3 regions of the Pseudomonas sp. H3_E04 genome follow, and region 1 is predicted to be linked to each of the others. Evidence: riboswitches for the same ligand, from Rfam matches in the RefSeq annotation. Region 1 holds a riboswitch; each other region holds the start of a gene.

Region 1 (7,780 bases):
ATTGGTATCAGGACGGCGGCCAGTTCAAGATGTGGCTGGATTACGAGGCCATCGACGACGACAAACCGACCGCGCTGAAACTTGACGGAAATGACCCGAAACGCGATTTCGCCATGCAATTGCTGGCGCGCTACGGCGATCTGAACGCGCGGCCAGACCCGATCAATCGCTGCGACGGCGCTTATTGCTCACGGCCGAATATCGATCCGGCATTGCAGAACGCCGAGCAGGCCTTGAGCCGTCTGGCCTCGCGACCGGCAGCGGGGCTGAAAGTCATCGACCAGTTGCCCGAGGCGACCTTGCTGCGCGTCGAAACTGCCAGCGGCAAGCGCGAGGTCTACAGCCTGCTGCGCAACCGTGCGCACAGCAACGTGGCGTTTCTGCTGGGTGAGTCGCGGCGCTATCAGCCGGGGCTCGACACGTTGACTGTCTATCCGGGCGTACTTACCAGTTACCCGAACTTCATGTTCAACGTACCGGCCGAGCAGGTGCCGGCGTTTGTCGATGCCATGGAGAACGCCAGGGATGCCAATCGCTTCGAAAAAATCGTCGAACGCTGGGGCATTCGCCGCAGTCATCCGCAGTTCTGGCGGTATTTCCATGATCTGAGCCAGTACATCCACGAAACCGATCCGGTGGAAGAGGGTGTGCTGGATATGAACCGGTACGAGAACCTTTGAGCATTCGCCGGCGTGTGCCGAGATTCTTTCCTGACAAAAATACTAGGACTTTGTCAGCCGCGCCGATTGGCGTAAACTGCGCCCAAGCCTGCGAGGAGTTTTTATGACCGCTATTACCATTACCGACGCCGCCCATGATTACCTGGCCGATCTGCTCTCCAAGCAGAACACCCCGGGCATCGGCATCCGCGTCTTCATCACCCAGCCTGGCACCCAGTACGCCGAAACCTGCATTGCCTACTGCAAGCCGGGCGAAGAGAAGCCTGAAGATACCGCGCTGGGGCTGAAAAGCTTCACTGCCTACATCGATTCCTTCAGCGAAGCGTTTCTTGACGACGCCGTTGTCGACTATGCCACCGACCGCATGGGCGGCCAGCTGACCATCAAGGCGCCGAACGCCAAAGTGCCGATGGTCAATGCCGACAGCCCGGTCAACGAGCGCATCAACTACTACCTGCAAACCGAGATCAACCCGGGGCTGGCCAGCCACGGCGGTCAGGTCAGCCTGATCGATGTGGTCGAGGACGGCATTGCCGTGTTGCAGTTTGGGGGCGGTTGCCAGGGCTGCGGCCAGGCCGACGTAACCTTGAAGGAAGGCATCGAGCGCACCTTGCTCGAGCGCATTCCTGAGCTCAAGGGCGTTCGCGACGTGACCGACCATACGCAGAAAGAAAACGCCTACTACTAAGGCGTTCGCTGCGAACATGAAAAACGGCGCCCCGTGAGCGCCGTTTTTTTATGGGCAACATTTGCCGCCCATTCGCGAGCAGGCTCGCTCCCACAATGAGATGCAATCCGATGTGTGAGCGAGCCTGCTCGCCAAAGCGCCTTCAAGGGCGATAAAGATGTGCATGCCCGGCGCGATACAGCGAAGATTCGCTGAACACCTCACTGCCCAGCACCCGCCCGACCAGAATCAACGCCGTACGTCGAAAGCCTTTGGCCTCGACCTTGTCGGCAATGTCCGCCAACGTACCAACCACCCAATCCTGATCCGGCCATGTCGCGCGGTGAATAACGGCAATCGGGCAATCCGCGCCGTAGTGCGGCAGCAGTTCAGACAGAATCTTCTCCAGATGATTGACCCCCAAGTGGATCGCCATGGTCGCGCGGTGCTGCGCCAGACTGGCCAGTTCTTCGCCGGCCGGCATCGCGGTCTTGTCGGCGTAACGGGTCAAAATCACGCTTTGCGAGATGTCCGGCAAGGTCAACTCGGCGCCGAGCAGCGCTGCGCATGCCGCTGTAGCCGTCACGCCGGGAATGATCTCGAAAGGAATGCCCAGCTCACGCAAATAGCGAATCTGCTCACCAATCGCTCCGTACAGACTTGGATCTCCGGAGTGCACACGGGCCACATCCTGGCCTTTGGCATGGGCGCTCCTGATCAAATCGATGATCTGCTCAAGGTGCAGCTCAGCGCTGTTGACCACGATTTCGGCTTGGTGTCCTTCCAGAACCGCCGTCGGCACCAGCGAACCGGCGTAGATAATCACCGGGCAGTTGCGAATCAGGCGCTGGCCTTTGACAGTGATGAGTTCGGGGTCGCCGGGGCCGGCGCCGATGAAGTAGACGGTCATCGTTGAATCCTTGGTAAGAAGCGCAGCCGCACCTCAGATGAAGCGTGCTCATGATCGATGGCGGGGATTATCGGGATTTTAACCGGCGCCAGCCAAGGCCAGCGTGGCCTGCGCATATTTCTGCCGGGGTATCAGCAGTTTCACCGGTGCCTGAATCAGTTGCTCGGCCAGCGCCAGCGCGGCGCTTTCCGCCACGCCGTAGCAGCCGGTGCGCTCAAAGGCGATCTGCGATTGATGGCTGAGACGCTGTTGATAGGGCGCCAGCTCGGCACTGTTGAAATACTGCAGTGGCAGGTTCAGTTGTGTGGCCAGTTCCAGCAGACCCGGTTCGTCGCGTTTGAGATCGATACTGGCCAAAGCCCTGACTGCTCGCAGTTCAATGCGATGCGCCTGCAACGCCTGATCGAGTAACGCGCGCAACGTACTGGCCGGGCAGCCGCGCTGGCAGCCGAGGCCGACCACGAGGGTCGGCGCTGCGCGGTCATCGGTCATGCCTGATATTGGCCTGCGCTTTTGCGGCGGAACAACCACGCACTGATCAGGCCCAAGGCCAGCCAGAACGCGACGTTGGTCAGCTGCGAAGCGATTTTGAACTGGGTTTCCAGTGCCTCTGGCGCGAGCATGGAATGCACCTGCGGTTGTGGTGCGCCGATCACATGCGGCACGGCGAGAATCGCCACACCGAGAAGCTTCATCAGCCAGTGGCGGCTGAAGGCGATCAACGCCAGACCGACAGCGGTCGAAGCGGCAGTGCCGATCCACCAGATCTGCCGAGAAGCCAGATCAGCAGCCGCAGTGCCCGGCAATTCAGGTGGCAGCCCCAGCGTCGGTGCGAGAACGAACGTGGCATAACCGGCCAGACCCCAGAGCAGGCCTTGCGAGGTCTTGGTCGGCGCGCGCAGGGTGTACAGGCCGGCGAGCATCAAGGCGAAACCCACCGCCACCACCAGATTACCGCCAGTGGTCGAGACCACGCGCTGCCAGCCGTCTTCCGGCTCCCAGGCTTCGCCATCGTGGCTGTGGGCGGCAGTGCCAGCAGCATGTTCGTGGACTTGCGCGACCGGTTCGGATTTCTCGAAGGTTTCGGCCTGAAGAATCAGTGGCGAGACCCAAAAACTCTGCAGCAAAGTCAGGAGCAGGGCGGCCAGCAAGCCGGTGAATCCTGCGGTTTGCGCGATACGCTTGATCATGTCGGCAGGCCTCAGTGGCACGGGAACGCGGCACTGTGGCGCGTATCGTGGGCGGCGTTGTGCACCGCTTCGATGTGCGAGAAACCGGCGAACCAGACCAGGCTGGCACCGAGGATCGAGGCGAAGAGGGCGGCAGCTACGCGCTGGCCCAGGGTGGTGCTGCTGGAGATGTGGTCAGTGTGGCTGACGGTATTGCTGATGATCGACATAGCGCTTCCCTCTGAAATGTCAGCGGGTAAACAGAGCGCATGAAAAACCCCGCGAGCCGGGCACGCAGGGATTTCGAACAGCGCCCGCCCACCGCGGGTTTGTTTGTGGTCAGCGGCGCTGGTGCGCGCTGGATGTTGCGGGCCGGTCTCCGGGCTTGCGAGGGGCTGGCTTGTCGCCGACCTGCAAGCGTCACCTTCCCATGCCGGGGCACAGTGGATTTGACGCTTCGCTCGCTTACCGTTGCGGGGGCAGCACCGGACTGACATGGCTTTGAGTAAAGCACATGATTCACCGGTTTCCCGTTTCACCCTGTGAAGGGCACCCGTAACAAGGTGTGCAGGAGAACATGGGCGGCGATTGTCGTCAATCGACCGCTAGCGCATTACGAGCAGCACGTAGAGCGCCAAAGCGATCAGAAACGCGTAGTAGGACTTGAGTGGCGTCAGGCTCAGCAGCCAGGCCAGCACCACTGGCGCCATCCACGGCAGGTTCTCTGCGTGCTGGCTGGCCAAGGGATAGAGCGCTGCCGCCAGCAAACTCACCAGCATCGCCACCGAGGTGTATTTGCCCAGTCGGTCAATGAACGTGCGCGCACCGCCGGACAGCCGTTCGACGTCGACCGCCAGGGGCAGCAAACGACAGATTGCCGACACCAGCGCGCAAATCGACACGTACAGCCAGAACGTACTAGGGTCGGTCATAGGCATAACTCGTCAGTACCGTGACGGCGAGCACCAGCAGCAGGCTGATTTCGCCGAGCCATAACAAGCTTGCAACGCTGGCCAGGCCGGCAATCCATTGGCCGTGGAAGCTCTGACGGTCGCGGGCCATCTTGCCCAGCGAAGCGCTGAGAAAGATCGCGATCACCACGTTGGCGTGATCCATCAAGGCATTGTCGGCCAGGCTGGCGAAGCAGTAGCCGGCCACGGTGCCAAGCAGAGCGGCGCCATACAGCAAAAAACACACAGTGTTGGCGTACGGACGGCTGATCGATTGCTGCTCCTTGCGAATCGACATCAGCGTGAAGGCTGCATTGGCCATCACCGCCAGCGCCGGGATGAACGCTTTGACCGGGCCGTCGAGGCTGGATTTCAGGCTCAGAGTGAATACCAGAAAACGCAGGTTGATACTCAGCGCCGAGACCAGCACGCCAAAGGCATTGAGCAGGTGCGCGGGCGTCTCCAGCAGCGTCAGTTGCAACGGCGAGGCCATCACCGTGCCGCTGAACACCACCATGGCCGGCAGTTCCAGACCATGACGGCGCCCGAGCATGCCGATCAGTGTGAACGTCAGCAACAGCGAGAACACGAAGGGCAGCGCGTCGCGGATGCCCGTCGCTATCTCGCTCTGTGATCCAGCTTTCGCCAGACTGGATTCAGCCGGCATGGGTGTTCTGTCGCGCGTCGGCAAGCAAGGTCTCTACGCCTTGTTTGTAGGCCAGCGCCTTCTCCAGGTAATACTCGGTGGAAAAGCGCGGAATGAATTCCTCCACCACCGCCACGCCTCGATAGCCATTGACCGCGAAGCGATTGAGCACGTCGCTCAAGCGCAGATTGCCTTCGCCGATTGGCAGATGTTGGTGGTGCGTGTCGTTGAGGTCGGCAATGTGCAGATGGCGGGTCACCGGTGCCAAAGTGGCGATAGCTGCGAACAAATCTTCGCCGTAGGGCATCAGCGAGCAGAGGTGCGTTACGTCGATGGTCACGAAGCAACCGGTCTCGCGATGGAAACGCAAGTGTTCCTCGACTGTGAAAACCGGGAACTTCGGACGCTGGCCACCCATGTTTTCCAAACACAAAGCGATGCCCGTCGTGTTGCAACGCGCCTTGACCTGATTAATGGACGCGATGAGGTTGTCGAGCAATTCAGCGTTTTCCAGATGATCCTTGTAACCGGGATGAAAAGTCACGCTGGTCGCACCGGCCGCGCGCGAGAACTCCACGGCTGCGCTCAGGCAGTCGACGGCCTGGGCACGCTCGGCCTGATCCGCAGAGCACAGGTTGTACTGTCGCCCCCACCACCCGGCATGCACTGTCAGCGTGATGCCTTTGTGCTGGATGAAGTGGTGAATCTGCCGGGCAAGTTCAGCGCGCTGCCCGGTGTCGAGAGACCAGAACACCTGTTCGGCGTCCTCGCCGATTTCAAACTCCACTGCCTTGAAGTGCCGGGCCAGATCAGTGATCGAACCAAGGATGTCTGCGGGATTGTCGTACACATTGGTTGAAAACGAGATCAGCGGAAAGTCAGGGCTGATCGGTCCATCGATGTGGTACAGCGTTTCGTCTCTGCTCATTGCACCTGTCCTTGGGGATTGAAAGGTGGGTTGGAAATCGCCGCGTTGAAAAGCACCGGGTCATCCGCTTCACAGCAGGCGAGCAATACGTAGCCGTGGCGATCGGCGGAGCGGTGGATGGGGTGGCCGAACTTCTCGTGATTGAGGCTTGCCCGCAAGGCGAATGGTTGTCGCAGCAGGCTTGCCTTGAGTGGCTGCGGATCGGTTGCAGGGTCCGCTTCGATGTAGCGGATGGCCATTTTCACAAACTGTTTTGCGGGCGTCGGCAGCGCAATGCCGGTCATGCCGGCGATCGTGCTGGCGGCGAGATGCACGCCGGTGGTTTTCCAGACCATTTCCCAGATCTGGTCACCGCCGAAGCGGGTCTGGGTTTCGATGAAATGCAGGCGTGAACCGTCGAGCTTGATCTCGGTATGCGCCGGCCCCCAACGATTGCCCATGCGCTCAAGCAGCCACAGCACTGCCTCTTCGATCCGGGCGCGACTGGCGCTGTCGAGCGTGGCGGGAAAATCATGTCCGGTCTCAACGTAGCCCGGCGCGCCGCTGGTGTGTTTGCGGGTGATACCGAGAATCTGATGGTGTCCGTCCAGGCTCAGGGACTCGACACTGTATTCGTCACCCCGGGCGAACGCTTCGATCAGATTGTTGCCTGCAAGCGGCAGACGCTCGGCATCTTCCGGCGTGTCGATGGCGTAGACGCCCAGGCTGCCTGAGCCATCGACGGGTTTGACAATGGCCGGGCCGTGGCGAAGGACGAAGGCGCGAACTTGTTCAACGCTGCTGACCGCGTCTGCCGGCAGTTCGTAGCGGCTGCCCTGGAGCAACTGGCGGAAGCGCAATTTGTCGCGGCTGACTTCGACGCTGCGCACGTTGTTGTGGCTGATGCCCAGCTTTTGCCCCAGTTGCGAGGCGGGCAACAGACCCAGTTCCGAGAACGATACAACGGCGTCGAAGGGGCGTTGCCGGTGCAGCCGCGCAATGGTTTCGCTGTAGGCCGACAGATCGGCGATGTCCGTCGTCAGCACCAGGGTGGCATGTTGACGCTGGTAGTCCGTGACCGCCGTCGGCTGTTGCACAAGGGTAAAGCGCAGCTGGCGCGCAGTGTCCCAATCCAGTCCTGAATCGCGCCCGCCGATTACCAGAACATGCCTGGTATTGGTTGCAGTAGCGTTTTCGCCGTAGACATCGATGTCGGCGACCGCCAGCAGTGATTGACGCAAGCTTGCCGTGTCGGGCTGTTTGAATTCGACGTAGAGATAGTTTTGAAAGCCGTGGCTGACCGGGCCGATGGCATCTCCCGGATTCACGTAGGCATACCAGCGCTGAAAACCCGGCACATCGGTCAGACGTTCGGCGTCGTACACCCCATCAAAGAGACGGTCAGAGCGGGCGAAGGGTGTGGCGATGCCGAACGGTGTAGGCGTGTCACTGGCCGACGGCAGCGTTTGTGCGCTGAGCGCCCGGTGGTAGCAGACGTCCAGCGCCACGCCCCAGGCTTGCCGGATGACGTGAATCCGGCTGCCTCCCGGGCGTGCACCGACTTCAAGGATTCTGGGGCCGTTGGCGGTGAGAATGAATTCGACATGGGCAAAGGTGCCCTTGAGCTCAAGCGCTTTGACGGCATCGTGGGCCAGACGCTGGCAGCGCTCGTGCAGATCCGCATCGGCTGCAAGCGTCGAGGGTGTGTAACGGGCAAAGTGGTGGAAGTCTGCGCGACCGATATCGACGCCAGCGATGACGTCGACGATTGCAAAACTGTGGATCGTGCCGTCAGGTTCGATCGCGCAGTCAATGGAGTGGTTGGAGCCGTGAAGGAATTCTTCCAGCAGC
Region 2 (7,780 bases), 880 kb from region 1:
GGCGCAATCGTTGATGCCTTCGACTTTGAGCTGCATGAACTCATCGCTGCGCTCGCCAAGGGCTTCGGCGGTGCGGATACGTTCGTCTTCGACGAGATCGCGGATCTGCCCGCGCAAAGCACGATCGCTGATACGAATGAAGCGCCACGGCTGCATCAGGCCGACGCTTGGCGCTTGATGAGCGGCTTCGAGCAGACGACGCAGCAACTGCGGCTCGACGCTTCCGCCAGTGAAATGGCGCATGTCGCGACGTTCGGCGATGGCTTTGTAGACCGCTGCGCGTTCGGCTTCGGAGAAAGTGTTGTCGGTCATGGCCCTTTCGCGAGCAGGCTCGCTCCCACAGGGTTCAGGTGATCCATTGTGGGAGCGAGCCTGCTCGCGAAGGCGGCCTCACGGTCTGGCGCAAACAATGCAGCAATTGCGGTCGGATTGGACGGAAAATAAAAGTGCACATAGGAAGCCGTCATCCGCCCCTCGCGATAAACCGCCTCAGCGCCGCGCCCGCCATTGGGACTCAGCCCACGGGCAATCGGCGTCAGCTCGGTGGTGGTCAGCGAATGATGGTAGGTATGCCCGCGCAACTCCCCTTCCGGCAGCTCAACCGCTTGCAACGCCAGCGCCGCCAGACGCTTCTGCATCACTGCATCGCCCTTGAGCAAACCGACCAGCTCAGCACGAGTACCTTCGACATCGGTCAACGAATCAAGCAGATAAAGCATCCCGCCACATTCAGCGAGCAACGGCTTGCCCGCCGCGTGGTGCGCGCGGATTGCTGCAAGCATCGAGATGTTCTGCGCCAGCGCGACGTGATGCAGCTCTGGATAGCCGCCCGGCAAATACAGGCTGTCCGCCTCGGGCAATTGCGTGTCGCGGATCGGCGAGAAGAACTGCAGCTCGGCGCCCATCGCCCGCAGCAGATCGAGACTGGCGCCATAGGTGAAGGCAAACGCTTCATCGCGGGCGACGGCGATGCGCACACCTTTTAATAGAGGTTCGGCGGCGATGACGTCAGGCGCGGCGAATTCAACGGCCGGTGGCAGTGCAACTTGGCAACTGCTGGCGAGCGCATCGGCGGCCGCGTCGAGACGCAGGTCCAGATCATTCAATTCGCTGGCCTGAACCAGGCCCAGGTGGCGGCTCGGCAATTCGATGCCGGTCTCGCGGGACAGTGCGCCGTACCAGCGCAGACCTTCGGTGAGGCTGCCTTCGAGCAATTGCGCGTGGCGCAAGGTGCCAACGCGGTTGGCCAGCACGCCAGCGAACGGCAAGTCCGGCTGATACTTCGCCAGGCCCAGCGCCAAAGCACCAAAGGTCTGCGCCATGGCGGTACCGTCGATCACCCCAAGCACCGGTACGCCGAAGTGGCGCGCCAGATCAGCGCTGGATGGCGTGCCGTCGAACAGGCCCATCACGCCCTCGATCAGAATCAGGTCGGCCTCGGCGGCGGCTTCCCACAACAGCCGGCGACTTTCCTGCTCGCCGACCATCCACATGTCCAGTTGATACACCGGTGCACCGCTGGCGCGCTCGAGGATCATCGGGTCGAGAAAATCCGGCCCGCACTTGAATACGCGGACCTTGCGCCCCTGATTGCGATGCAATCGGGCGAGCGCTGCGGTGACGGTGGTCTTGCCCTGACCGGAGGCCGGCGCGGCGATCAGCACCGCCGGGCAGTGACGTGATTGCTTCAAAGTTCGACGCCTTTCTGCGCTTTGATTCCGGCCTGGAAGGCGTGTTTGAGCATGCCCATTTCGGTAACTGTGTCGCCCATCTCGATCATTTCCGGCTTGGCGCCGCGACCGGTAACGACCACGTGTTGCATCGGCGGACGCGCCTGCAAATCGCTGAGCACCTGATCGAGATCGAGGTAGCCGTGCTTGAGGGCGATATTCAATTCATCGAGCACCACCAGACCGATCGAAGGGTCGCGCAACAATTCGCGCGAGACTTCCCAAGCGGCAGTCGCTGCGGCGATGTCGCGCTGACGATCCTGGGTTTCCCAGGTGAAGCCTTCGCCCATGACGTGGAAACGCACCTGCTCGGGGAAGCGGCGGAAGAACAATTCTTCGCCAGTGCTGTTGCGGCCCTTGATGAACTGCACCACGCCGCACTGCATGCCGTGGCCCATGGCACGGGCGAGCATGCCGAACGCCGAGCTGCTTTTGCCTTTGCCATTGCCGGTCAACACCAGCACCAGGCCGCACTCGTCGGGCGAATTGGCGATGCGTTCGTCGATCACGGCTTTCTTGCGCTGCATGCGCGCCAGATGGCGTTCGTCACGCTCGGGGGAATCAGTCATGGGGGAGCTCTCCGTTGAGGCTGGATAACGGCGGGCAGGCACAAGAATAGACGGCAAAAAGCCTGGCATCGCCCACCGTGATGCCGCTGAGATGGATCAGGCCGGTCTCCGGGCTCATGAGCGGCGGTTCGCCTGACTGCGCGCCTTCCCGCTTCTTTCGAGGCAGTGGCTCAAGGCGCAGTTTTCACTCATTTACCGTTGCGGGGGCAGCGCCGGGATCGTCGTGGCTTCGCTTGAAGTCCACCCTCACCGGCTTCCCTGTTTCACTCTGTCGACGCGGGGCCACAGAGCACCTGAAACAAGCGGCGAAGGTTAGAGGGTTGGGGGTGGAGCGTCAATTGAAGAGGCGCTTCGGGCGCGAATAACTGCCGCTGATCAATTGTGCAGCGGCAATCTTGTGCCAGACTGTGACAAGTGATATCAAAGAGCCATGCTTTTTTCAAAAAGCCCACTACAACAATAAGGATGACGACGATGCAAGGCATGATCATCAGCAACCCGCGCCTGGAATTTCTGCGCCCGGTGCTGGAACGCTGGTTTGACTGTATCGATCGCTACAACACAGTACGCGGCGACAACGACACGCCGTACTGGCACGACGAGAAAGCCAATCTCGGCCTGCTATCGGCAGCGGCGTGGATGGCGGAAATGGTCACGCTGACCGACACCGCCACGCGCAAACAGAACGAAGAAGGCGAGCGCAATGCCCGCGCGGACCTGCTGATTGCCGGCGCCGAAGACCGCGCGTTCATTCAGGCCACGCAACGCTGGCCACGGGTCAACAACCTCAACCTGACCCAGGCCCTGCTCGACATCACCGTGGATGCCAAACGCATCAGCTACGCCAGCGATCTGAAGCTCGGCTGCCTCTTCGTCGCTCCGCAAAAAGCCCAGCACAGCGCCAGCCCCGAAGAACTGCAGGACATGGTCGACGACCTGCAAAAGGAACACACCTGCGCAGTGGCCTGGTATTTCCCCTACGCCTATCGCAAATTGCACAGCGACGCGGGCAACTATCATCCGGGCATCGCCGTGCTGTTCAAGGAAGCCCGCGGTTGAGCAGTTGAACCATCGGGCCTGCGCCCTCCTCTATGTTTAGGAATGCATTCATAGGGAAGATCAGCAATGCGCAAGGCCCAACTCGCTCTTATCATCGCCGTCGCAGGCGGGCTCGCCGCCTGCGGTGAAACCTCCAGCCTGCAAGTCTCCGACGGCACCGGCCCGTCGCCGAAATTGCCCGAACCGAACAAGACGCTGATCCCGACAGTCAACATCGCCCCGGCGGTGGGCTGGCCGGACGGCACGAAACCGACCGCAGTGGCCGGTACCCAGGTCGCCGCGTTTGCCGAAAGCCTTGATCACCCGCGCTGGCTCTATGTGCTGCCAAACGGCGATGTGCTGGTGGCGGAAACCAACGCGCCGCCCAAGCCTGACGACAGCAAAGGCATTCGCGGCTGGGTGATGAAGAAAGTCATGGGCAAGGCCGGCGCCGGCGTGCCCAGCCCGAACCGCATCACCCTGCTGCGCGACGCCGACCACGATGGCGTCGCAGAAACCCGCACGGTGTTCCTGCAGAATCTCAACTCGCCGTTTGGCATGACGCTGGTTGGCAACGATTTGTACGTAGCCGACACCGACCGCCTGCTGCGTTTCAATTACGAGCCGGGCGCCACCGAGATCAAGACCCAACCGATCAAAGTTGTCGACTTGCCCGGCGGCACGTTGAATCACCACTGGACCAAGAACGTCATCGCCAGCAAGGACGGCAGCAAGTTGTACGTCACCGTCGGCTCGAACAGTAACGTCGGCGAAAACGGTCTGGATCAGGAAGAAGGCCGCGCCGCGATCTGGGAAGTCGATCGCGCAACCGGCAATCACCGGATCTTCGCCTCGGGTATCCGCAACCCCAACGGCCTCGCCTGGGAACCCACCAGCGGCGCATTGTGGACAGCGGTCAACGAGCGTGACGAAATCGGCAGCGATCTGGTGCCGGACTACATCACCTCGGTCAAGGACGGCGGCTTCTATGGCTGGCCATTCAGCTATTACGGTCAACACGTCGATGAGCGAGTCAAACCGCAGAATCCGGATCTGGTGGCCAAGGCCATCGCGCCGGATTACGCCGTCGGCCCGCACACGGCTTCGCTGGGTCTGACTTTCGCCGAGGGCAACAGCCTGCCGGCGCAATTCAAGGAAGGCGCGTTCATTGGCCAGCACGGCTCGTGGAATCGCAAACCGCACAGTGGCTACAAAGTGATCTTCGTGCCGTTCACTGGCGGCAAGCCGACCGGGCAACCGGTGGATGTGCTGACCGGCTTCCTCGACAAGGACGAAAACGCGCTGGGCCGCCCGGTGGGCGTGGTGATCGATCAGCAAGGTGGCTTGCTGGTGGCGGATGATGTCGGGAACAAAATTTGGCGCGTTTCGGCCAGCAAGTGAGCTAAGCGCGAAGCAAAAAATGTGGGAGCGAGCCTGCTCGCGAAAGCGGTTTATCAGTCAAATCATTGTCGACTGACACTCCGCCTTCGCGAGCAGGCTCGCTCCCACATTTAGTTATGCAACGCGCTAGGGGTTATGCGCCAGCTGCCCCGGCTGCAACACCCGCTTGGCGCTCAGATACGCCTTCTGCCAATAAGCCTTAGACAGACTGTCGAGCTTGACCGTGCCGCCCGTGGCCGGCGCATGCACGAAGCGCCCCTCGCCGACGTAAATCCCCGCATGACTGACCTGCGAGCCGCCGTTGGTGGCGAAGAAGATCAGGTCGCCCGTCTGCAAGCCTTCCTTGCCGACATTCGGCGCCTGCATGACGATCATTTCCCGGGTGGAGCGTGGCAGCGAAATTCCCGCCGCGTCGCGGTAGACGAAACCGATCAGACCACTGCAATCAAAGCCCGAATCTGGCGTATTGCCGCCCCAGCGATACGGCGTGCCGACCAGGCCGAGGGCGCGGAACAGCACGTCTTCAGCAACAGGAGAAAAAGCCTGGGAAGGCGCGAACACGATTGGCGCGCGAACCACGGGGGCTGGCGGCGGTGTGCGGCTGGCGCAGGCGCTGAGCAGCGCGGCGCAAAGGATCAAGGTGAGGCGGGCCGACATCGTCATAAGCAGAACATCCTGATCTGGCTGCGGCTTTCTCTGCCGAATGGACAGAAACAAAACCGCCTGCGTCATCACGCAGGCGGTTTGCCATCAATATAGATTCAGGATTCTAGCGGCTACGCGGCAAACTTCAAGTAAGACTTTAACTTCACCTTGTAAAGTTTACGTCTATTCCGTTGCCGCACCGTGCTGTCGCCGCGAACGCAGCGACATCGGGATTACTTGCGAGCGGTGACCACAGTCGGAGCCATGGCGAGTGCACGCTTGGCTTCGATGAAGGTCTTGCTCCAGTAGCTGTCACCCAGGCTGTCGATGCGAACACCGCCGCTGCGACGACTGCTGGAGTGAATGAACTGGTTGTCACCCAGATAGATCCCGGCGTGACTGACACGACCGCGACGACCATTGGTGGCGAAGAACAGCAGATCACCCGGCTCAAGGTTACTGCGCGAAACCAGCGGCGCATCGACGTTGATCATTTCGCGAGTGGAGCGCGGCAGATTCATGCCCGCCTCCTCGCGGAACAGGTAACCAATGAAACCGCTGCAATCGAAGCCGGCTTCAGAGGTACCGCCGAAACGGTAACGGGTACCGATCAGGGACATGCCGCGTTCGAGGATGCTGTCAGCCAGGACAGGCAGCTGATAAGGCTTGCTGCCATTGAACTGGTTGAGTTCTTTTTCGGTATCCAGCTCTTCCTGGTAAATAACGGAAGACTGGGCGGTAGCAGAATTCTTGACCTGTTGCGGCGGCTCTTGAACCGGAGAATGAGCAGCACAACCGAATAACAGGGTAACGAGTGCGAGAGGCACGAGGGGTGCGAAGCGCTTTAGCATGGGCACGACCGTGGCTGATAGTTGTAAAGAAGCCGAGACTATGCCCGCTATCGTCCTCATTTGCAAATTCAATCGAACTTTATGTGACTTCCCGGTTTCGCGTTTACATCTAAGCGCGTAACTCGCCTAGCCGGTGGATCGCTGCAGATACGCGGGTTTTCTGGCGCCTAAAAGCTGGCAAAAGCCCACTACTACCAGCCGAGTGTTTCCTTGAGAAAGGGAATGGTCAGCTTGCGTTGCGCCTGCAATGAAGCCTGATCAAGCTGCTCGAGGAGATCGAACAGCGCGCTCATGCTGCGCGTGCCACGCGTCAGAATGAAGTGCCCGACTTCATCCGTCAGATGCAACCCGCGACGTGACGCGCGCAATTGCAGCGCACGCAATTTGTCTTCATCGGAAAGTGGGCGCATCTGGAAGATCAGCGCCAGGGTCAGGCGTGACTTGAGGTCGGCGAGTTTCACAGGCAGTTCGCGTGGCGAGGTGGACGCAGCGATGAGCAGGCGCCGACCGCTGTCACGCAGACGGTTGAACAGATGGAACATCGCCTCTTCCCAGTCAGCCTTGCCGGCAATCACCTGCAAGTCATCCAGGCACACCAGCTCGTACTGTTCAAGGTTGTCGAGGATTTCCACGCCGCGATCCATCAACTCGGCCAACGGCAGATACACCGCCGGCTCGCCCATCTGCTCGAAGCGCAGGCACGCCGCCTGCAACAGATGTGTGCGCCCGACGCCGTGCTTGCCCCACAGATAGATCAGGCTCTCCGTCCACCCGGCGTCGGCTTCGCACAGACGCTCGACATAGCCGAGTGCAGCGGCATTGGCGCCTGGGTAGTAGTTGATGAAGGTGGCGTCGTCACGCAGACGCACACCTAGGGGCAGCTGAATCGGTTTCATGCTGACTGAACAGTTCAAAGGAACCGTTAGTGGCCTCTGTGTAAAGTTTGCGAAGTTTATACCCGTGAGGCTGAGCGCACAATGCGACAGACTCCAAGCAAAATCAAAGGTTTGCGTTAACGCAGCGGTTTTCTGACAGATTCTCTGGCGCCCTCGCCTGCACGACACGGGCCAGCCCGGCCAAGCGCCGGGCTGGCCGCGCCATTACAGCTCGGGTTCGTCGACGCCGCTGTAGATCTCGGAATCCTTGTACAGATCGTGGACATGACGCACCAGCACCATGATCACCGCCGCCACCGGCAACGCCAGCAGCACGCCCGTGAAACCGAACAGCTCACCGCCAGCGAGGATCGCGAAGATCACCGCCACCGGGTGCAGACCAATACGATCGCCCACCAGCAACGGTGTCAGCACCATGCCTTCCAGTGCCTGACCGACCATGAACACCGCGACAATCCCGACCATCGGGTACAGATCGCCACCAAACTGGAACAACCCGGCGATCAGCGCCGCGCCAATGCCGATGACAAAACCCATGTACGGCACGATCGCCGCGAGCCCGGCAATCAGGCCGATCAACAGCCCCAACTCCAGACCGACGATCATCAGGCCGGCCGCGTAGATCACCCCCAACGCAACCATCACCAGCA
Region 3 (7,780 bases), 710 kb from region 1:
CGGCAACCTCGCCGACAAATTCGGTGGTCGACGCATCATGACTCTGGGGGCTGTGCTGTCCTGCGCGGCAAACTGGGTGACCAGTTTCGCCAGTGGTTTCACCAGCCTGATTCTGCCGTGGGGCGTCAACGGCTACTTTCAGGCCTTGGGCTGGGCGCCGGGCGGTCGGCTGATTGCCAATTGGTGGGCGGCGGGCGAGCGCGGCAAGGTGTATGGCTTCTACACTTTCGCCGCCGGCTGCGCTTCGGTTCTGTCTTACGTCACCTCTATCGTCGTGCTCGAAGTACTGCAACTGGAATGGCGCTGGATCTTCCGTTTGCCGGTGCTGCTGATGCTCGCCGGCGGGATTATTTTCTATCTGGTTGCACGCGAACGCCCACAGGATCTGGGCTTCGAACCGGTGGGTGATACCGGTGTGGCCAACGCTGACGACAAACATCAGGAAGCGGCACAGGGTGAAGTCGAATCCTCGGCACAACGCTACAAAGCCGTACTGAAGAACCCTCGCCTGCTCATCGCCGCGCTGTCACTGGGCTTTCAGAACGCGGCGCGCTACGGCTTGATCGTCTGGGTGCCGGTGCACTTTCTAGGCGCTGACTGGAAAAGTGGTGACGGCATGATCGATCCGAAATGGATCACCGTCGCCCTCCCCGTCGGCATGGCGGTTGGCGCGTTGAGCAACGGTTGGGTGTCAGACAAGTTGTTCGGCTCCAAGCGGTATCTGGCGATCATGCTTTATATGTTGCTCGGCGCCGCGACCAGCCTGTGGATGTGGAGCCTGCCCCCACACAGCGTCATCGGCCTGATCGCCCTGTTCCTTTGCGGCTTTTTCGTATACGGCCCGGCGTCGAGTTTCTGGGCGCTGTGCCCGGATCTGGTCGGTGCCAAACGCGCCGGTACGGCGACCGGAATCATGAACTTTTCCTCCTATCTGTTCGCCGGATTGGCCGAGCCATTGATCGGTCGTTTGCTTGACACCACAGCAAACACGTCTCTCATCTTCATAGTGGTCACCAGTGCCTGCCTGTGCAGCGCGGCAGTGGCATTGTTCATTCGACGCTGACGGGGCTTGCATGTACCAGTATCACAAGTGGTTGCGTTCGTTTCATGCGGTAGCCAAGACCGGCAGCTTCACCCTTGCTGCCGAGTACCTCTGCGTCGGTCAGCCGACCGTCAGCGAACAGGTCAACGCACTGGAGAACACCTTCTCGGTCGAACTGTTTCATCGCCGTGGCCGCTACATCGAAATGAGCGCCGCCGGGCACAAGCTCTATGCGATCACTCAGGGGCTGTTCGGTCAGGAGGATGAAGCCGTGCAACTGTTGCAGAGCTTCAAGCAGCGCAAGACCGGCATGCTGCGCCTCGGCGCGGTGTCACCGCCGATTGCCATGAATCTGACCTATGAGCTGATGCAGCGCCACCCGGATATCGAACTGGAAACCTCGTTTTCCTCGGAAAAGGACACCCTGGCGCGGTTGTTCAACTTCGATATCGACGTGGCGATTCTGGCCTTGTCGGAATTCGATGAGCGCTTCCACACGCGGCTGTATCACCGTTATCCGATCATCGCCGTGGTCCGCGATGACCATCCGTGGGCCGGTAAGGCGCAGGTTCACGTCAGTGAAATCAGCGGCGAAAAATGGGTGATGCGCGAATCCAGTGCGCGTACCCGGCAACTGGTGGAAGAAAGCTGCAAACGGCTCGATATCGAGCTCAATTGCGTCATGCAACTCAACAGCCGCGAAGCCATCGTCCACGCGATCGTCAAAGGCATCGGTATCGGTTTTGTCTCGGCCGTGGAATACGCCGAGACCCCGGGCACCAGGCCGATCACCTTTGTCGATCACCCGTTCTTCATCGAATACCACCTGTGCTGCCTCGGCATCCGCAGGAACCGGCCAGTGATTGCCGAACTGTTTGATGCGAATCCACCGCTGACCTGATCAGCCCTGCCCCTTGAACCGCCTACCTCATTGTCGAGGGACGGCCCACGCTTACCTGAAAACGGAGATTGACCATGCAGTACCAACAACCGACTCATCTGCAAGCCGCGATCCTCGACTGGGCCGGCACCGTTGTCGATTTCGGCTCGTTTGCGCCGACGCAGATTTTCGTCGAAGCCTTTGCCGAGTTCGGCGTCGCCGTGTCGCTGGAGGAAGCGCGCGGGCCAATGGGCATGGGCAAGTGGGATCACATCCGCACCCTGTGCAACCTGCCGCAGATTGCCGAACGTTACCGCGCGGCGTTTGACCGCTTGCCGAGTGACGACGATGTGACGGCGATCTACGAACGATTCATGCCGTTGCAGATCGAAAAAATCGCCCTGCATTCGGCGTTGATTCCGGGTGCACTCGAGGCGATGGCGGCGTTGCGCGACAAGGGTTTGAAAATCGGTTCGTGCTCGGGCTATCCGGCGGTGGTGATGGCCAAGGTCGTCGGACTGGCAGAGGAAAATGGCTACGTCGCCGACCATGTCGTCGCCACCGATGAAGTGCCCAATGGCCGTCCATATCCGGCGCAGGCGTTGGCCAACGTGATTGCCCTGGGCATCAATGACGTGGCCGCCTGCGTCAAGGTCGACGACACCTGGCCGGGAATTCTCGAAGGGCGCGCCGCCGGCATGTGGACGGTGGCGTTGACCTGTTCCGGCAACGCGCTGGGCCTGACCTATGAGCAATACAAGGCGTTGGCGTCGGATCGACTGGCGGTAGAACGCGCGCGGATCGGCAAGATGTTCGCCCCTTCGCGCCCGCATTACCTGATCGATACCATCGCTGAACTGCCTCAGGTGATCGACGACATCAATGCGCGTCTGGCCCGGGGTGAAACTCCGCAAGCCAGCTGAGTCGGCCCTGACCGTGATCGTTCCCGCGCTCAGCGTGGGAACGATCCCATCACTCCCTTGAACTGCCGGAAGCAAGGTTGGCGTGACAGCAGACGCCTGCTGCTAATGCTCGTCGCGATAGATTGGTCTCCCCTTCAGCGGCTCGATCGACTACCATGCCGCCGCCGGTTTCCACACGGAATTAATAGGGAATCCGAAATGCTTGCACAGCATCAATCGGAACTGCCCCCGCAACTGTAGGTGCCGAGCCTGCTCCTTGACTGCCACTGGGTGAATCCCGGGAAGGCCGGAGCGTGGCGATGACGCATCAGTCAGGAGACCTGCCGGCACAGTGACTGACTAACCGGCGGGGTGTCCGGGAAGGACATCGTGCCGTGCGCGTTTTTCAATGCCGGCCTTGCGCAGTTTCCACGACCGCGCCCGAGGTGTGTTTCCAACCGTACCCGCCCGCTCACGTACGGTTCCCCTGGAGACTGCCCCATGCTGCTGCCCCGCGTTGCCACCCTGCTCACCGCTCTGAGTCTTTGCGCCCTGGCGCAAGCGGCGCCGACTACGTATCCGCTGACCGTCGAAAACTGCGGCAGCAGCCTGACCTTTCAGCACGCTCCTGCGCGCACGGTGACCATCGGCCAGGCCGGTACGGAAATGCTTTATGCCTTGGGCCTGGGCGACAAAGTCGTCGGCACTTCGCTGTGGTTCAACGATGTGCTGGGCACATACAAAACGCAGAACGACAGGGTCGAGCGTCTCGCCGACAACGAGCCAAGTTTCGAAGCGGTGATCGGCAAACGCCCGGAACTGGTCGCCGTCGAGCTGGAATGGATGGTCGGCCCGCAAGGCGCGGTCGGCACCCGTGAGCAGTTCCATGAACTGAAGATTCCCACCTATCTGCTGCCCTCTGATTGCGAAGCCAAGGACAACCTCGTCGGCTCGGACGGCACGCGGCTGGCGCCGTTCCGCATCGACAGCATCTATAAAGCCGTGAGCCAACTGGCGGCGATTTTCGACGTGCAGGCGCGCGGCGAGCAGCTCAATGAGCAGCTCAAAGCCAGCCTCGCACAGTCGATCGCCACGGCGACAAAACAGCAGCGCAAAGACGTCAGTGCACTGGTGTGGTTCTCCAGCGCCGAGATGGACATCGAGCCGTTCGTGGCCGGACACAAAGGCGTTCCCGATTTCATGCTCAGCACCCTCGGCGTGCGCAACGTCGTCGAGTCGGATGAAGAATGGCCGACCGTCGGCTGGGAAACCATCGCCAAGGCCAACCCGACGTTTCTGGTCATCGCGCGCATGGATCGTCGGCGTTTCCCGGCTGACGATTATCAGAAGAAACTCGCCTTTCTGCGCAGTGATCCAGTGACGCGCAACATGGACGCGGTCAAGCACAACCGCATCATCATTCTTGACGCCATGGCCATGCAGGCCAGCCTGCGCACCTTCGACGGCCTCGCACAACTGGCCACGGCCATCAACGGCTACGACCTGTCGCAATGAGCAGACGCCTGATCCGTTTGCTGCTGGTTCTGTTGACGCTATCGGTCGCGCTGATCGGCGGCGTGGCCATTGGTGAGACTTCAATCGAGCCGAGCGTGGTGTTGCAGGTGCTGGCCAACAAGCTGTGGGGTGCCGGTTATGTGCTCGACCCGATCGACGAAGGCATTGTCTGGAACTATCGCCTGACTCGCGCTTTGGTCGCGGCGGCCTGCGGCGCCGGTCTGGCGACATGCGGGGTGATTTTGCAGTCGCTGCTGCGCAATCCGTTGGCCGATCCGTATCTGCTGGGAATTTCCGCTGGCGCCTCGACCGGCGCGGTGATGGTCGCGCTGCTTGGCGTCGGCGCAGGGGCGATTTCATTGTCGGTGGGTGCCTTTGCCGGTGCGGTGACGGCGTTCGCGCTGGTGATCCTGTTGGCGCGGGTCAGCGGCACGGCCAGCGGTACCGGACAGATCATTCTTGCCGGGATCGCCGGCTCGCAGCTTTTCAACGCCCTCACCGCGTTTCTGATCACCCGCTCGGCCAGTTCGGAACAGGCGCGCGGGATCATGTTCTGGCTGCTCGGCAATCTCGGCGGCGTGCGCTGGCCGTCGGTGTGGCTGGCGGTCCCAGTGGCCTTGCTCGGGCTGGTCGTTTGCCTGTGGCACCGGCGGGCGCTGGATGCGTTTACCTTCGGCGTGGATTCGGCGGCATCCCTCGGCATTCCAGTGCGACGTGTGCAAATTCTGTTGATCGGCTGCGCCGCGCTGGTGACGGCGGTGATGGTGTCGATCGTCGGCTCGATCGGCTTTGTTGGCCTGGTGATTCCCCACGCCGCGCGGTTGTTGCTCGGCACGGGGCATGCGCGTCTGCTGCCCGCCAGTGCACTGGGCGGCGCGGTGTTTCTGATTGCCGCCGATGTGCTGTCGCGGACCCTGATCAAGGGTCAGGTGATTCCGGTCGGCGTGATCACCGCGCTGGTCGGCGCGCCGGTGTTCGCCCTGATTCTGGTGGGCCGGAGATCGGCACGATGAACGCGGTATTGAGTTGTGCGAGTGTGGGCTTCAAGGTGCGTGGCGCCGAGTTGCTTAACGGTGTCAGTCTCGACGTTCAGCGCGGCGAGACGCTGGGCATTGTCGGCCCGAACGGTTCGGGGAAATCCACTTTGCTGAAACTGCTCGCCGGCCTGCGTGAGCCGAACGAAGGCCAGGTGCAGCTCGACGGTCAGGCGCTGGGCACAATGTCGCGGCGCAGCATCGCGCAGACGCTTGCGGTGGTTGAGCAACAGGCCGATACCGACGATGGCATCCGCGTATTCGACGCCGTGGCGCTGGGGCGTACGCCGTGGTTATCGGCGCTGCAACCGTGGTCCCCCGCCGACGACGCCATCGTCGAGCAAGCGCTGGTCGACGTTGACGCCGTGCACCTGCGTAAACGCCTCTGGCGCAGTCTTTCCGGTGGCGAACGTCAACGCGTGCACATCGCCCGCGCACTGGCGCAGCGCCCGCAGATCCTGCTGCTCGACGAACCGGCCAACCACCTCGACATTCAGCACCAGTTGAGCATTCTGCAAGTGGTCCGCGCACTGCCGGTGACTACGCTGATCGCCCTGCACGATCTCAACCAGGCGCTCAAGTGCGATCGCCTGGCGGTGCTGGAGCGCGGGCGTCTGGTGGCATTGGGCGAGCCGCTGCACGTGCTGACGCCGGAGCGGTTACAGACGACCTTCGGGGTCAGGGCGCACTATCTGACGGACCCGTTCGATGGTGCGCCGATATTGCGTTTTCTTACCTGACTCATTTGTGTCTGACCTGCCGCTTTCGCGAGCAAGCCCGCTCCCACAATGGATTTGTGGGTTAGCGGGGATGGCGGGTGTAACGCGAAATCCTGTGGGAGTGGGCTTGCTCACGAAGGCGGCAGGTCAGGCAATTTAACTGTGGCTGACAGGCCGCTTTCGCGAGCAGGCTCGCTCCCACAGGGGTTATGTTTTCCAGGGCGGTGAAGGATCAGGCCCATTCTTTGCGCAGTTGCCGCGCTGCGCTGACCATATGCACCAACGCCGCTTCGGTCTCTGGCCAGCCTCGGGTTTTCAATCCGCAATCCGGATTGACCCACAGACGCTCCACCGGAATACGTTGCGCGGCCTTGCGCAGCAAGCCGACCATTTCCGTAACATCGGGAATGCGTGGTGAGTGAATATCGTAGACGCCCGGGCCGATGTCGTTCGGGTAGGCAAACGCTTCGAAAGCCTCGAGCAGTTCCATGTCCGACCGTGAGGTTTCGATGGTGATGACATCGGCGTCCATCGCCGCGATCGACTCGATCACATCGTTGAATTCGCTGTAGCACATGTGCGTATGGATCTGGGTTTCATCGCGCACGCCGCAGGCGCACAGGCGGAACGCTTCGCTTGCCCAGTCCAGATACGGTTGCCACTGCGCCCGGCGCAACGGCAAGCCTTCACGAAACGCCGCTTCGTCGATCTGCACAATTTTGATTCCTGCCGCTTCCAGATCATTCACCTCGTCACGAATGGCCAGCGCCAGTTGTCGTGCCTGAATCTCACGGCTGACGTCTTCGCGCGGGAACGACCACATCAGCATGGTCACCGGGCCGGTCAGCATGCCTTTAATGACCTTGTTGGTCAGACCTTGGGCGTAGCGAATCCACTCGACCGTCATGGCTTGCGGGCGGCTGAGGTCGCCGAAGATTACCGCCGGTTTGACGCAGCGCGAACCGTAGCTCTGTACCCAGCCAAAGCGGGTAAATGCGTAGCCGTCGAGTTGCTCGGCGAAGTATTCGACCATGTCGTTGCGCTCGGCTTCACCGTGCACCAGCACATCCAGGCCGAGGCGTTCTTGAATTTCTACAGCGTGGCGAATTTCCGTATGCATCGCATCGGTGTAATCGGCCGCGCTGAGCTTGCCTTGCTTGTGGGCCTGACGCGCCAGTCGGATCGCCGCCGTCTGCGGAAACGAACCAATGGTGGTGGTCGGAAACAGCGGCAGATCGAGTTTGTCGCGCTGTTTGGCAATGCGCTGGGCAAACGGCGATTGGCGTTGCGCATCCCTGGCAGTGATCGCCGCAACCCGCGCTTGCACCTCAGGTTTGTGGATGCGCGGCGAGGCGGCGCGGCTGGTTTGTACCGAGCGGCTTTGCGCCAGGGCGCGCAGCACCTGCGGCGCTTCCGGCTCGCTGATCGCTAGAGCGAGCACGGCGACCTCTTCACACTTCTGCACGGCAAATGCCAGCCAACTTTTCAGTTCGGCATCGAGCTGGTCTTCGCGGCTCAGATCAACCGGGCTGTGCAGCAACGAGCAGGACGGCGCCACCCACAAACGATCACCCAGACGCTCATGGGCATGGCGCAGCGTCGCCAGCGCGTTTTGCAGATCGCAGCGCCAGACGTTACGCCCGTTGACCACACCCAGCGACAGCACTTTATAGGCCGGCAGACGATCC

What was found. A riboswitch is a leader RNA that binds a small molecule or an ion and turns the genes downstream of it on or off. The one in region 1 is predicted to bind cobalamin.
Region 2: linked by a shared signal. The riboswitch ahead of cobO (cob(I)yrinic acid a,c-diamide adenosyltransferase) and the one ahead of AB4N53_RS05310 (CbtB domain-containing protein) in region 1 are both predicted to bind cobalamin.
Region 3: linked by a shared signal. The riboswitch ahead of AB4N53_RS08340 (ABC transporter substrate-binding protein) and the one ahead of AB4N53_RS05310 (CbtB domain-containing protein) in region 1 are both predicted to bind cobalamin.

What each region holds. Positions count from the first base shown of each region.
Region 1 is NZ_CP162797.1:1,153,553-1,161,332, forward strand. It holds gene AB4N53_RS05285 (fatty acid cis/trans isomerase) at 1-680, shown strand, start outside; gene nfuA (Fe-S biogenesis protein NfuA) at 784-1,368, shown strand; gene cobM (precorrin-4 C(11)-methyltransferase) at 1,511-2,257, opposite strand; gene AB4N53_RS05300 (cobalamin biosynthesis protein) at 2,336-2,749, opposite strand; gene AB4N53_RS05305 (CbtA family protein) at 2,746-3,447, opposite strand; gene AB4N53_RS05310 (CbtB domain-containing protein) at 3,459-3,656, opposite strand; cobalamin riboswitch at 3,780-3,998, opposite strand; gene AB4N53_RS05315 (hypothetical protein) at 4,032-4,358, opposite strand; gene AB4N53_RS05320 (AzlC family ABC transporter permease) at 4,345-5,043, opposite strand; gene AB4N53_RS05325 (sugar phosphate isomerase/epimerase family protein) at 5,033-5,950, opposite strand; gene AB4N53_RS05330 (ATP-grasp domain-containing protein) at 5,947-7,780, opposite strand, start outside.
Region 2 is NZ_CP162797.1:276,643-284,422, reverse strand. It holds gene bluB (5,6-dimethylbenzimidazole synthase) at 1-312, opposite strand, end outside; gene AB4N53_RS01320 (cobyrinate a,c-diamide synthase) at 309-1,691, opposite strand; gene cobO (cob(I)yrinic acid a,c-diamide adenosyltransferase) at 1,688-2,299, opposite strand; cobalamin riboswitch at 2,382-2,611, opposite strand; gene AB4N53_RS01310 (hypothetical protein) at 2,774-3,358, shown strand; gene AB4N53_RS01305 (PQQ-dependent sugar dehydrogenase) at 3,425-4,738, shown strand; gene AB4N53_RS01300 (C40 family peptidase) at 4,865-5,401, opposite strand; gene AB4N53_RS01295 (C40 family peptidase) at 5,617-6,234, opposite strand; gene hda (DnaA regulatory inactivator Hda) at 6,426-7,130, opposite strand; gene AB4N53_RS01285 (AI-2E family transporter) at 7,335-7,780, opposite strand, start outside.
Region 3 is NZ_CP162797.1:1,867,828-1,875,607, forward strand. It holds gene AB4N53_RS08325 (MFS transporter) at 1-1,063, shown strand, start outside; gene AB4N53_RS08330 (LysR substrate-binding domain-containing protein) at 1,074-1,943, shown strand; gene phnX (phosphonoacetaldehyde hydrolase) at 2,018-2,845, shown strand; cobalamin riboswitch at 2,994-3,187, shown strand; gene AB4N53_RS08340 (ABC transporter substrate-binding protein) at 3,326-4,339, shown strand; gene AB4N53_RS08345 (FecCD family ABC transporter permease) at 4,336-5,352, shown strand; gene AB4N53_RS08350 (ABC transporter ATP-binding protein) at 5,349-6,113, shown strand; gene metE (5-methyltetrahydropteroyltriglutamate--homocysteine S-methyltransferase) at 6,325-7,780, opposite strand, start outside.